Regions from separate parts of the Sphaerimonospora cavernae genome, predicted to be linked through region 1. Evidence: riboswitches for the same ligand, from Rfam matches in the RefSeq annotation. Region 1 holds a riboswitch; the other holds the start of a gene.

Region 1 (5,686 bases):
CTTGGGTGACAATGCCGCGGCGAGCCTGGATTCCCGAAGCATGGGTTATGTTCCCGCTGAGCGAGTCGCGGGCGTGGTGGTTGGTCGGTTTCCGAAGGATGGCCGTTCTTGATCTATCTGGTGTTGGTCTCGCGGATGCTGCTGACGGCCGTTTTTGTGCTCTCGGCGCTCGGAAAGGTGCGAAACCTCGACGCCTTCGCCGAGGCGTTGGCCCAACTGAAAGAGGTGCCGAAGCGGCTGACCGGAAAAGTGGCGCTTCTCGTGGTCGCCGCTGAGATCACGGTTGCGCTCCTGCTCGTCGTCACTTCCCAGGCGGGCCTGATATCGGCCGCGGTCCTGCTTCTGGCCTTCACCACCGTCATCATGCGAGCGATCTCTCGTCGGCGCCGGGTCTCCTGTAACTGTTTCGGAAAGCAGGGCGCGAGCATCGGCGAACGTCATCTGGTGCGGAACGCTCTGCTGGTTCTCATCGCGCTGCTGGGAGCGGTCGGTGAGATGTTCTCATCGGGCTCATTCGATTTACCAGGAATCGCGATGGCCGGGACGGTGACGGCCGCGCTCACGATCCTCATCTACTTCTGGGATGAACTCGTGGACCTGGTGGTCCCTCTCCGCTGACGTGGAGCCGATGAGGTGGAGCCTCCCGCTTCCCGGCATCCGGCCGGACGGTACCCGCGTTCGTCGCCGTCACGTCCCGCCGCGGTCCCGTTCGACGCGGGCCAGGAACGGCAATTGAATTGAGCTTGGTTGAGAGACTGGGACCGGCGTGGGCGCCGGTGTCGGCACCCAGAGCCGGCCACGGTGTAGCCGCGATCCGCGAATCTTCAGCAGTGATCCAGAGCGGCGAGCTGATCGTCGAACCAGCGCCTCGGGGGGAACGCGGTCGCCGCCTCCCGTAGCCGGGCGCAGCGCCCGGCCCGATCCTCCTCGGGCAGCAGCAGCGCCTCGTGCAGTGCGGCCGCCGTACCGGAGACGTCGTAGGGGTTGACCAGCAGCGCGTCGGCGCCGAGCTCCGCCGCGGCGCCCGCCTCGCGGGAGAGCACGAGCGCGCACCGCCTGGACAGGATCGGTCCCTCCTTGGCGACCAGGTTCATGCCGTCCCTGATGGGGTTGACCAGCAGGACGTCGGCCAGCCGGTAGGCGGCCAATGATCGCGGATAGTCGTCGTGGACGTTGAGGATCAGCGGATCCCAGTCCTCGGTGGCGAACTCGTCGTCGATCTCCTTGGCGCACCGCTGCACGGCCGCCGTGTACTCGCGGTATTCAGGCAGGTCGTGCCGGGACGGGTAGGCGAAGGCCAGATGCACGACCTTGCCGTGCCACTCCGGATGCCCGGCCAGGAACTCCCGGTAGGCGGTGAGGCCGCGCACGATGTTCTTGGACAGCTCTGTCCGGTCGATGCGGACGATCAGCTTGCGGTCGCCGACCACGTCCTTGATCGCGGCGATGTGCGACTCGACGTCGGGCTCGGCGGCACGTGCCCGCAGCGCCTCGCCGTTCACGCCGAGCGGATGCACGCCGATGCGGACGGTCCGGCCGCCGAAGCTGACCGTACGGCTCTCGCGATCGACCCTGGCGCCGAGGAAGACGGCGCAGCAGTCCATGAACGCCTCGGCCCAGCGGGCGGTGAGGAAGCCGGCGTGGTCGGAGCCGAGGATCCCCGACAGCACCTCGACGGCGACGTCGTCGGGTAGCAGCGAGAAGTACTCCGGCGGCGCCCACGGCGTGTGGGAGAAGTGGGCGATCCGCAGGTCGGGCCGCTCGACGCGGAGCATCGCCGGGGCCAGCGTCAGGTGGTAGTCCTGCACCATCACGCGGGATCCGGGCCCGGCCTCCTCGGCGAGCGCGAGCGCGAAAGCGCCGTTGTACTCCCGGTAGGACTCCCACTCGCGGCGGAAGCGTATGCCGAACTGCGGCGTGAACGGCGTGTTGTAGAGCAGGTGGTTGACGAACCACAGGGTCGAGTTGGCCACGGCGTTGTAGGCCCGATGGAAGACCGCCGGCGGGATGTCGAGCATCCGGACCGGCCCGGCGTCGAACGCGCGGTCGAGTCGCCCGCCGGGCGCGAGTCGTACGGCACCGCGGTCGCCGTCGGACAGCGCGGCGCAGACCCACAGCAGGTCACCGTCCCTGGCCACCTCCGACAGCCCGGAGACCAGACCGCCACCGCCCCGGCGCATGGTGAGCGTGCCGTCGTCCGACATGGAGAACGACACCGGCCCCCGGTTGGAAGCGATCAGAACCTGGCTGCTCATGAATCAATAGGATGTCAAAAGGAGGGGCGGAAACGGCAATGGCAATGGACGAGACAACTGAGGATCTGGCCAGGGCGGCCGCCGGAGGCGATCATCGATCACTCGGCGAACTGCTCCGCCGGATCGAGCCCGACGTGCTGCGGCACTGCGAGCGACTTCTACCCTATCGTCAGGACGCCGAGGAGGCGTGCCAGGACACGCTGCTCGCCGTGGCGCGCAACATCGGCAGGTTCGAGGGCCGGGCCAAGTTCAGCACCTGGCTGCACATCGTGACCGTCAACTGCACGCGGACCACCTACCGCTCGCTGAAGCGGCGCGCGGCCGAGCAGGCGGAGGAACTACCCGAGCAGCGCCCCGATCCTCGGCGGGTCAGCGTCATCGCCGGATCGCGGCTCGATCTGCTCGACGCCATGGAGTCGCTGGAGGCGGACAAGCCCGATCTCGCTCAGGCGCTGGTGCTGCGCGACATCTGCCAACTCGATTACCTGGAGATCGCCGAGCAGCTCGGCATCCCGCTCGGCACCGCCAAATCGCGGATCCACCAGGCCCGCAAGTACGTGCAGTCGGCACTCGGCGACGCCTACGGGTGACCTGCTTGATACCGGGCTCGCGTACGGATGGTGGGACGATTTGTCTCGTCTATTGAGAAGCGGGACCGGATTCCGGGAACGCCGGGGTACAGTGCTTACGGACGTTCCCCCATGCCATTCGACGACTCGGGACACGACCTGGGACAACTGAACGTCCACACAACTGAACATGCTCATCCAGAGGGGTGGAGGGACCGGCCCTGCGAAGCCCCGGCAACCCTCCCGTGACCGAACTCGTGACCACGAGGCCCGGCCGGGACAGGGTGCCAATTCCGGGCTCGCGGTCAAGGTGGTCGCGAGCGAAGATGAGGGAAGGGCCTCGCTTCATGGCGCACACCAATGCCCCCGGTTCCAGCACCACGACCAGTTCTGAGTTCGGCCCCGCCACGGGTCTGTCCTGTCGCGAATGCGGCACCGTCTACGATTTGGGGCCGATCTTCGCCTGTGCCGAGTGTTTCGGGCCGCTCGAGGTGACGTACGACTTCGGCGATGTCCGCCGCGAGGACATCGAGTCGGGACCGACGAACATCTGGCGCTACCGGGCGCTTCTGCCGGTTCCCGCGGACGTGGCGGCCAAGCCCAATCTCCAACCCGGGTGGACCAAGCTGGTCAAGGCGGACAGGCTCGCGGCCGAGCTGGGGCTACGCTCGCTGCACATCAAGGATGACTCGGGCAACCCCACCCACTCCTTCAAGGATCGGGTCGTGGCGATCGCCCTCGAGGCGGCCAGAACCTTCGGTTTCCACACGCTCTCCTGCTCCTCCACCGGCAACCTGGCGGGCGCCGTCGGCGCCGCCGCCGCCCGTGCCGGCCTCGACTCCTGCGTGTTCATCCCCGCCGACCTCGAGGCGGCCAAGGTCACGATGGCCTCGGCGTACGGCGGCCGCCTCGTCGGCATCCAGGGCACCTATGACGAGGTCAACCGCTTCTGCTCCGAGCTGATCGGCGACGAGCTCGGCGAGAAGTGGGGCTTCGTCAACGTCAACCTCCGGCCTTACTACGCGGAGGGGTCCAAGACGCTCGCGTACGAGATCGCGGAGCAGCTCGGCTGGCGGTTGCCCGACCAGATCGTCATCCCGGTGGCCTCCGGTTCGCAGCTCACCAAGGTGGACAAGGGCTTCCGTGAGCTGATCAGGCTCGGCCTGGTGGAGGACCGTCCGTACCGGATCTTCGGCGCCCAGGCGGAGGGTTGCTCACCGGTCTCAAGGGCGTACAAGGCGGGGCACGACGTGGTGCAGCCGGTCAGGCCGGACACGATCGCCAAGTCGCTGGCGATCGGCAACCCGGCGGACGGGCCGTACGTGCTGGACATCGCGCGGCGCACGGGCGGTGCGGTGGAGGACGTCGACGACCACGAGGTGGTCGAGGCCATCCGTCTGCTGGCGCGGACCGAGGGCGTTTTCGCCGAGACCGCCGGCGGTGTGACGGTCGGCGTGCTGCGCAAGCTGGCGCGCGAAGGCAGGCTCGACCCGGACGCCGAGACCGTCGTACTCAACACGGGCGACGGGTTGAAGACGCTCGATGCGATCGCCGAGCAGGCCCGTCCGGCGGCCGTCATCCGGCCGTCTCTCGACGCGTTCCGTACGGCTTTCGCCAACTGACCGCGTTTCCCTGAGCCCACTTCCAATCACGAAAGCGAGTGAAAATGAGCGTTTCTGTACGGATTCCGACGATTCTGCGCACATACACGAATGGGGTCGCGGAGGTGTCCGGAGAAGGTGCGACGCTTCGCGAGGTCCTGCAGAAGCTGGATGCGGACTACCCGGGCATCGGAGGTCGAATCTTGGACGAAACGGGCAAAATACGGCGTTTTGTCAATGTCTATGTCGGGGAAGAGGATGTCCGATTTGCCGAGGGGTTGGACACCTCCACGCCGGACGGCGCGCAGATCTCGGTGATCCCGGCAGTCGCGGGCGGCTGAGCCTCTCCGCACCTAGAGGGCGCCTGACCTGGGCATTTGTCATCGCCCAAGTCGGGCGCTACCTGTCAAATGGTGCAATTATCAACTATCGCCCACTAAAGTGAATATTCCCTGATCCTGCGTTGAGCGAACACCTCGTAGTAGTTTGCGGATTTACTCTGTTGTCCGATGCCTTGACACGGGTATCGTCGAGGACGATCGACGAAAACCGGGGGCTTCTTGGGTGTGGTCCCCCGCCCAGCAAGAGGAGTCGGAAAGTGGCGCAGGGCACCGTCAAATGGTTTAACGCGGACAAGGGCTACGGCTTCATCGCGGTAGACGGTGGTAAGGACGTGTTCGTTCATTACTCGGCGATCCTGATGGACGGCTACAAGTCGCTTGAGCAGGGGCAGCGGGTGGAGTTCGACATCACGCAGGGACAGAAGGGTCCGCAGGCGGAGGCCGTCCGGGCCGTCTGATCTTGGGTGTGTTCGGCACGTCATGTCCTGCCCCGCGTGGGACGGCGTTGCCGAACACGCCCTTGTCGCTCGACCATCGCGAGGCCCGGTTCGCTCCTGGCGAAGCCGGGCCTTCGTCGTTTCTCGATGCTGTGTCAGGGGCGTGTCAGCGGAGTCTTCGCTGGTCAGCGCGTTGGACACGCCCTGGGTCAGGATGGCCTGCGCTTGCACTCGCAGGGGTAGAGTGCTAAATACATGGTTGGCACTCTGAGGTCGAGAGTGACAACAACAGGATCGAGACGATGGGGTCCCCGAAGGGAGAGCGGGCCCATGCCGTCGCGGGCGTCGGCTCGGTCCAGTGGAAGCCACCCTGCTACTGGGAGGTCTAGCCTGATGGCAGCCAAGATGATCGCGTTTGACGAGGACGCCCGGCGCGGTCTCGAGCGCGGTATGAACCAGCTCGCCGACGCCGTGAAGGTGACC
Region 2 (5,686 bases), on a different contig from region 1:
ACAGAGGGGACAGGCGGCGAGGCAACCTGGTCTGCGACGGCAGGGGGGAAGGGGAGGTCGCTCCGTCCGGGCGGACTCGCCGGTGAAGCGTCGGCCTGTTGGTAGCGCAGCCACTCCTGCGCGCAATGGTCCTGCTCGCGGAGGCGGGCTGCCTCACGCGCCTGCTCACGACCTCTTCGAGCGGTCAGCGTATGCAGCACCACGGCGGAGTGTGCCGAGGAAGTGAGTTGCTCGATCTGGGCCCGTACGTAAGGGACGTCGGCTTCACGGACGGTGCCGAAGGGGATCTCTGCGCCCTCGTGCGTCAGCAACGTCAGGCGGTTCTTCGACGACCACTTCTCGCTGAAGGAGAACGAGCGCACCTGCGGCCACCACGCCTGCACCTTGGGACTCTCGGCGGGTTGGGAGAGAAAGATCCCCACAAGCCGCATGTTGGTGAGGACGATAAGGTCGATGAGCGGCTTCATCTGGTTCGTCTTGCCGATGAACAGAATCTGCTCGCCATCTTCATGGAGAAGATAGTGAGCCCCGTCGTCGACGACCTTGACGGCAGTGCGCTCGCGTAACGCCGAGCCCAACTGTGGGATCAAAACGTATTGCTCCCCTCGGCCACGAGCCTCCTGCCGGTCAACCAGCAGGGGCCGTTGCAGTCCAGGATGTCGATGTCGTCAAGTGAGCGGGCGATGTCATCCACCGCGATCGAGTCTTCAGTCGGTACCTCGGAGGACAGAAAGGTTGGCACGACTTGGGTGAGGTGTGTTAGTGCATGCTGAGCTGGCCAATCCGCCCACCGACTCCTTTCCCTGTACCACAACACGCTGCCGATCAGAATACGGCTCGTTCCACTTCTGATACAGGTGATGTCTCGCCAGGTACTGCGGCTGCAGCCAAAGGCGGTTCTGGTGCCGAGACGGCATGTGCGTTCTGTCGGGTCAACGCCCTGTTCCCAGCGCTTAGCGCCAGCGGCCGTTGAGATCGCCACGGACTGGGGGCGCTACCCCGAGCTGTATCTGGACCCTCGGGACCGCCGAGTCCGCCGGGGGGCTGGGGAGCCGACCGTGCGGACGGCGTCACCCGGCCTGTCCGCCCTGGCCTACATGATCGGGTCTCTGCCCCAGGTGGTGGGCGGCATGTTTCTGCTCGGCCCCACCGGCCTGTCAACGGCGTTACCACCACCGTCCTGCACAGGTCACCGGCCCCGTCGTTCACGCCCAGCAGATCCTTACAGTTTGCCCCACCTGAGGTGTAAGAGGTAGGGATCACACTTTATGTGGCTTCTGTGAATCAAGTCCACAGCCTTTTTGTTACGGTCCAGTGACGGTCGTCCGGCGTGCGAGGCCGTACCGGCTGGGAACGCTGGGCCGGATGGATACGACGCGGGCGGCCGCGCCGGCGATTCCGCCGGCGCGGGCGCCCTGGCAGGTGTCGCAGCCGAGAGCCGTGTAGAGGCAGGTGCGCCGGTCGTTCCAGTCCGTGCCGACAGCCCTCGACCTGCTGATCCACGGCCCTCCCGGGTTACGGCAGACCTCGTCCCGGGCCTCGCCGGTCATCACGCAGGGCCGCTGCGGCAGCCGGGTGACGACGACCGGGTCGCCGTCGGCGAGGGGTTCCCGGGTGTGGGTGCCGATCGGGGTCAGCAACCCCGCCGTCCAGCGCAGGACGGCCGGCTGGCCGAAGCCGCGGGCGATCTCCAGGACGAGGCTCTCCTCGGCTCCCACCACGACCACCGACTGCTCGGCCCAGGCGAACTCGGGATGGTGGCATGCGGCGTCGGTCTGCAGGTGCAGGCCGCGCTCACGCAGGTCGTCGAGCAGTCGCTTGTGCGCGTCCAGATTGTGGGTCAGGCGTCCCGGCAGGCCGCCCGGGTTCCAGCCCGTCAGCACGTGGGCGACCTCGTCCAGGGGATGCGGAATCTCGTCGGTGTCCGGCCTGCCGACCGCGGGGCCTACTCGCAGGATGTGGTCGTCCAGCGTGAGGCGGAGCACGGCGCCGGTCCAGGCGGCGGTGATGTCGGGCTGCTCGGCCGGGCGTTCGGCGACGAACAGATCGGCCAGGTCGCGCTCGGAGGCGCCGGGCCGGTGCACGTGCCACCGGACCTTGCAGTGCGGGCACTGGGCGTAGTACACGCCGGGGAACGCTTCGATGACAGGCTCGCGCGGCCCCAGATTCATGGCGTTGTAGAAGACGCCGCAGCCGGGGCAGTGGGTGCGGCGCAGGGCGTAGGAGTCGTTCGGGACGGGCATGACGCACCTCCGGGGCCTGGGACCCCGGTAGCCTGACCGGCCCCGGTGATCCGCCGTTCTCCGCGCGCCTCGCGCGAAGCGGGTCGTCACCCGGGGCACCCGCAGCGGGCGGGATGCCGTCCAGCGAGCCGGGGCTTGACGCTGGAACTCATGACCCAGGGCCGGACATTAGCGACGTAAGCCGTTTATGGTCAATACCTGGACAGAAACCGGCCGGCTGTGCCAGCATCTGGCCCGGGTCACGAAGCCGACCACGCCCCTGGATCAGAGTCGGCTGGCAACCTCGCCTCACCGCGCAAGGTGCCCTCCAGGGAAGACCTGGCCGCTGTCGGCCTGGCAGGGGCAAGTGCGGATCTCCCTGCCCTCGGGTAAGGGGGTCCCGGAACATCAAGGACCCTCATGACCTCGTCCTGGGACCTCTACTGCACGGCGGTCGTCCGCTTCCAGCTGGATGCCGCCGTTGTGGAACTGACCCCGGCCGCGCCGGGGACGTGCGCCGGCGTCCTGCCGCCGGCCGCAACGGTCCATGTGATCACCGCGTTCAACCCAGGCGGCCGTACGGTTCCCCGGGACGTCAACGCCCACGCCCAGGCGGCGCTGGTCGCCGAGATCGATGCCCTCGGCCTGCGGTGGTGGCCCGCCGCCGGAGGGGATTTCGTCGCGGGGCATATCGAGGACAGCGTGGCCGTCGCCGGTCTGGACGACCGTGCGGCCCGCGCGCTCGGCCGCCGCTACGGCCAGGACGCCGTTTTCACCTGGACCCCCGGTGCCTGGCGCCTGCTGTCGTGCCGGGACATCCGTACGGCAACGTTCGGCTGGGTCGCTCGTACGCACTCGGTCGCGGCCTGACCCGCGTTTTCCTCGGAAAGGTGCTTAATGGAAGTTTTGGACGCCTCCTGGGAGGAACTGCGGGATGCGGCCGCACGGTGTTCCCGTGCGACCGCCCTCCGGTACGACGAGGTCCTGCGAGACGGGTGCGGCGTCGCCTTCTATCGCGTGCTGATGGCGGACCCGGAGCACCGCGTACACATCGAGGCCCGTACGTACGGCGGTCCCGGAGCCGAGTTCACCGGCGCCTGCCCGCCTATACACGCGCAGCGTCGCGCACGAGACGCTCGTCCTGCTGCAGACGGGCTTCCGGCTCGGGCCGGAGGGGATGGTGGGGCAGGATCCCGAGGTCCTTCTGAGCACCTCCGCGAGCACCTCCGACAATCCGGTCGGCCGTGCGTCCGCGCTGGCCAGGGCCGTGGAGCTCCTGGCCGCCCGCGACCCGGGAGACCCTCGTCTCCCAAAGGCGTACCTCACCCTGGCCCACCTGTACGGCACGCTCGGCGAGGGTGAACGGTCGGCGGAGGCCGCGCGGGCGGCCGTGCGCTCCCTCCGGGGTCTTACGGGGACGGACGAGGAGAGCGCCATCGAGGTGCTGTTCCGGGCGGCCGAACTGGCGGCCGGTCACGAGCGGTGGGAGGAGGTGCGCGAGCTCGCCACGGATGCGCTGGCGCGGATCCGGCCGCTGCAGGACGGCCTGAGCGACGAGGAGTTCACCGACGCGCCGTTCGCGGAGGAGCGCATCCGGCTCGCCTGCTGGGCGTCCCGTTCCCTGCACGACCGCCCGGAGGAGTCCCTGGCGCTGTTCCACGAGGCGGTCCGGATGTACGGCAGGCATCTGTCGGCCTTCGATTTCGTCGACAGTGCTCTGGTCGGCGAGATCCTCGGCTGCCGGCGGGAAGACCCGCTCAGGCCGGAGGGCGAACCGCACGGCACGCTGGTCATCCACGAGCTCGGCGGGGTGCTCTTCATCGAGGAGCAGGCCGAGATGGAGCAGCGTGAGGCGTACATCCTCGCTGTCGAGCAGGCCCGCACGTACGGGCAGGCCAGGGCCGCGGGAGCACCCGTGGACGACTTCGACCTCTACGAGAGCTACTACCTGGACCGAAGGCCGTCTGGCACAACGACAACCCGATCGACGCACGGAAACCGTTCGAGGTGCGGGCGCCGCAGGGGGGGTTGCGCGACCGACAGCTCTCTGTTGGGGTAGGTCAAGGTCTTCAAACTGTGTCAGGGGAAGGTCGACGCGAACAACCACATCCAGTGGGGCGTCTGCTGGCCACCCGTGTGGCCGGGAGGGCGCTGACGGGCTCACCCCGCAGAGGGGACGCCGACAGCGGCGGTCGGTGCCGGGGGCAGATCACGCCCCGGCGCTGCCGCCGCTGAGGTTGGCTTGGATGTCGCCCTGCTTCTGTTCCACCACGCTTTTGATCAGGGTGGCCAGGCCCAGTGCGACCCCGGCGATGATGGCCGTGATGATCACCCATTCCACGGCTGAGGCTCCACGTGTCGGCGCCGTCTGGGCGCGGTAGACCCGAACGGACAGGCAGGCGCGCAGGTAGATGATCCAGGGGTGGTTCACGGGGCCTCAACATCTTCCATGGGGGCGGACGAGGGTTCGCGCAGGGGCGCAGAGCTGGAGTAGCTCTCAGGGTAACGTAATATTACTGTGTGGAATCGACCATGTGCGCATTGTGATTGATGGGGTTGTGAAGATGTTGGTGAACGAGCCGAGAACCTGGAACCCCAGGCCACGCTCCCTCGGCGTACGTCGTCCGCTGTTCGCGCGCCATTCAGGGGCGGCGGTTGAGGAGTACTGGTCGAATGTTCCGCCGAGGGTGAGGTCACTCTGGGCTAGGTGATACCACCAGGACGGGGTGAGGACTGAAAACCGTGGCGTACGCGGGAGGGTAAGGCGAGGACGGAGGAGCCCGCCAGCCATGCGGCGAGTTGAGCACGGTCGATCAAGATCAGGTCCGTGCTCGCCGCGGACTGTCTGGCGGGGCTGGTGAAGCCAGCCGTGGTGACCAGGACGCCGCGGTGGCCGGGGTAGGCGTGCAGGGCGCCGAGAAGGTTGCGTATCTCGGGGGAGCCGACCGATTTCGCCCACCGCTTGCACTGGACGACGAACCGCTCTCCGATGGCTGCGACGGCGACGATGTCGACGCCTCCGTCGCCGCTCCCCCCGATCCGCTGCATCGTGGTGTCGGATCGTTGACGGCCGGCGTCCGGAAAGTTCTTCAAGAAAATTCCGGGAGGGGGTGTCGGATCGGGGTGGTGGTGTTCGTAGCAGGCGTGAGGCCGTACACAAGGGGCGGCGCCACGGCGGAGGAACCGCGATCATGAAGCTGACGACCATGACTCAGGTCACCATCGATGGAGTGATGCAGGGAAACGGCGCCGCGTCGGATGACCGCAGGAACGGATTCGAGCGCGGTGGATGGGCACGGGGGAAGGGCGACGACGAGACCAGGACGTTCATCACGCAGACCTACCAGCGCGCAGAGGCGTTCCTGTTCGGCCGGCGCACCTACGAGTTGTTCGCCGGCTCCTGGGGGTCAATCGACCAGATGCGCGCACATCCCATCGGCGTGGTCTTGAACGAGGCCCCCAAG

What was found. Region 1 has a riboswitch for S-adenosylmethionine ahead of thrC (threonine synthase). Riboswitches for the same ligand answer to the same signal wherever they lie in the genome.
Region 2: it holds a riboswitch for S-adenosylmethionine, as region 1 does, so the genes downstream of both, ACFHYQ_RS16075 (DUF3293 domain-containing protein) here and thrC (threonine synthase) in region 1, are expected to answer to the same signal.

Annotation. Positions count from the first base shown of each region.
Region 1 covers NZ_JBHMQT010000055.1:130,087-135,772, reverse strand. The annotation lists gene ACFHYQ_RS24665 (S26 family signal peptidase) at 1-112, shown strand, start outside; gene ACFHYQ_RS24660 (MauE/DoxX family redox-associated membrane protein) at 109-618, shown strand; gene ACFHYQ_RS24655 (alpha,alpha-trehalose-phosphate synthase (UDP-forming)) at 825-2,255, opposite strand; gene ACFHYQ_RS24650 (RNA polymerase sigma factor) at 2,294-2,845, shown strand; SAM riboswitch class I at 3,016-3,157, shown strand; gene thrC (threonine synthase) at 3,172-4,446, shown strand; gene ACFHYQ_RS24640 (MoaD/ThiS family protein) at 4,491-4,766, shown strand; gene ACFHYQ_RS24635 (cold-shock protein) at 5,024-5,224, shown strand; gene groL (chaperonin GroEL) at 5,597-5,686, shown strand, end outside.
Region 2 covers NZ_JBHMQT010000034.1:9,922-15,607, forward strand. The annotation lists gene ACFHYQ_RS16065 (hypothetical protein) at 1-590, opposite strand, end outside; gene ACFHYQ_RS16070 (DUF3293 domain-containing protein) at 1,305-2,243, opposite strand; SAM riboswitch class IV at 2,291-2,399, opposite strand; SAM riboswitch class IV at 2,481-2,598, shown strand; gene ACFHYQ_RS16075 (DUF3293 domain-containing protein) at 2,643-3,092, shown strand; gene ACFHYQ_RS16080 (hypothetical protein) at 3,400-4,281, shown strand; gene ACFHYQ_RS16085 (hypothetical protein) at 4,432-4,653, opposite strand; gene ACFHYQ_RS16090 (restriction endonuclease) at 4,926-5,315, opposite strand; gene ACFHYQ_RS16095 (dihydrofolate reductase family protein) at 5,414-5,686, shown strand, end outside.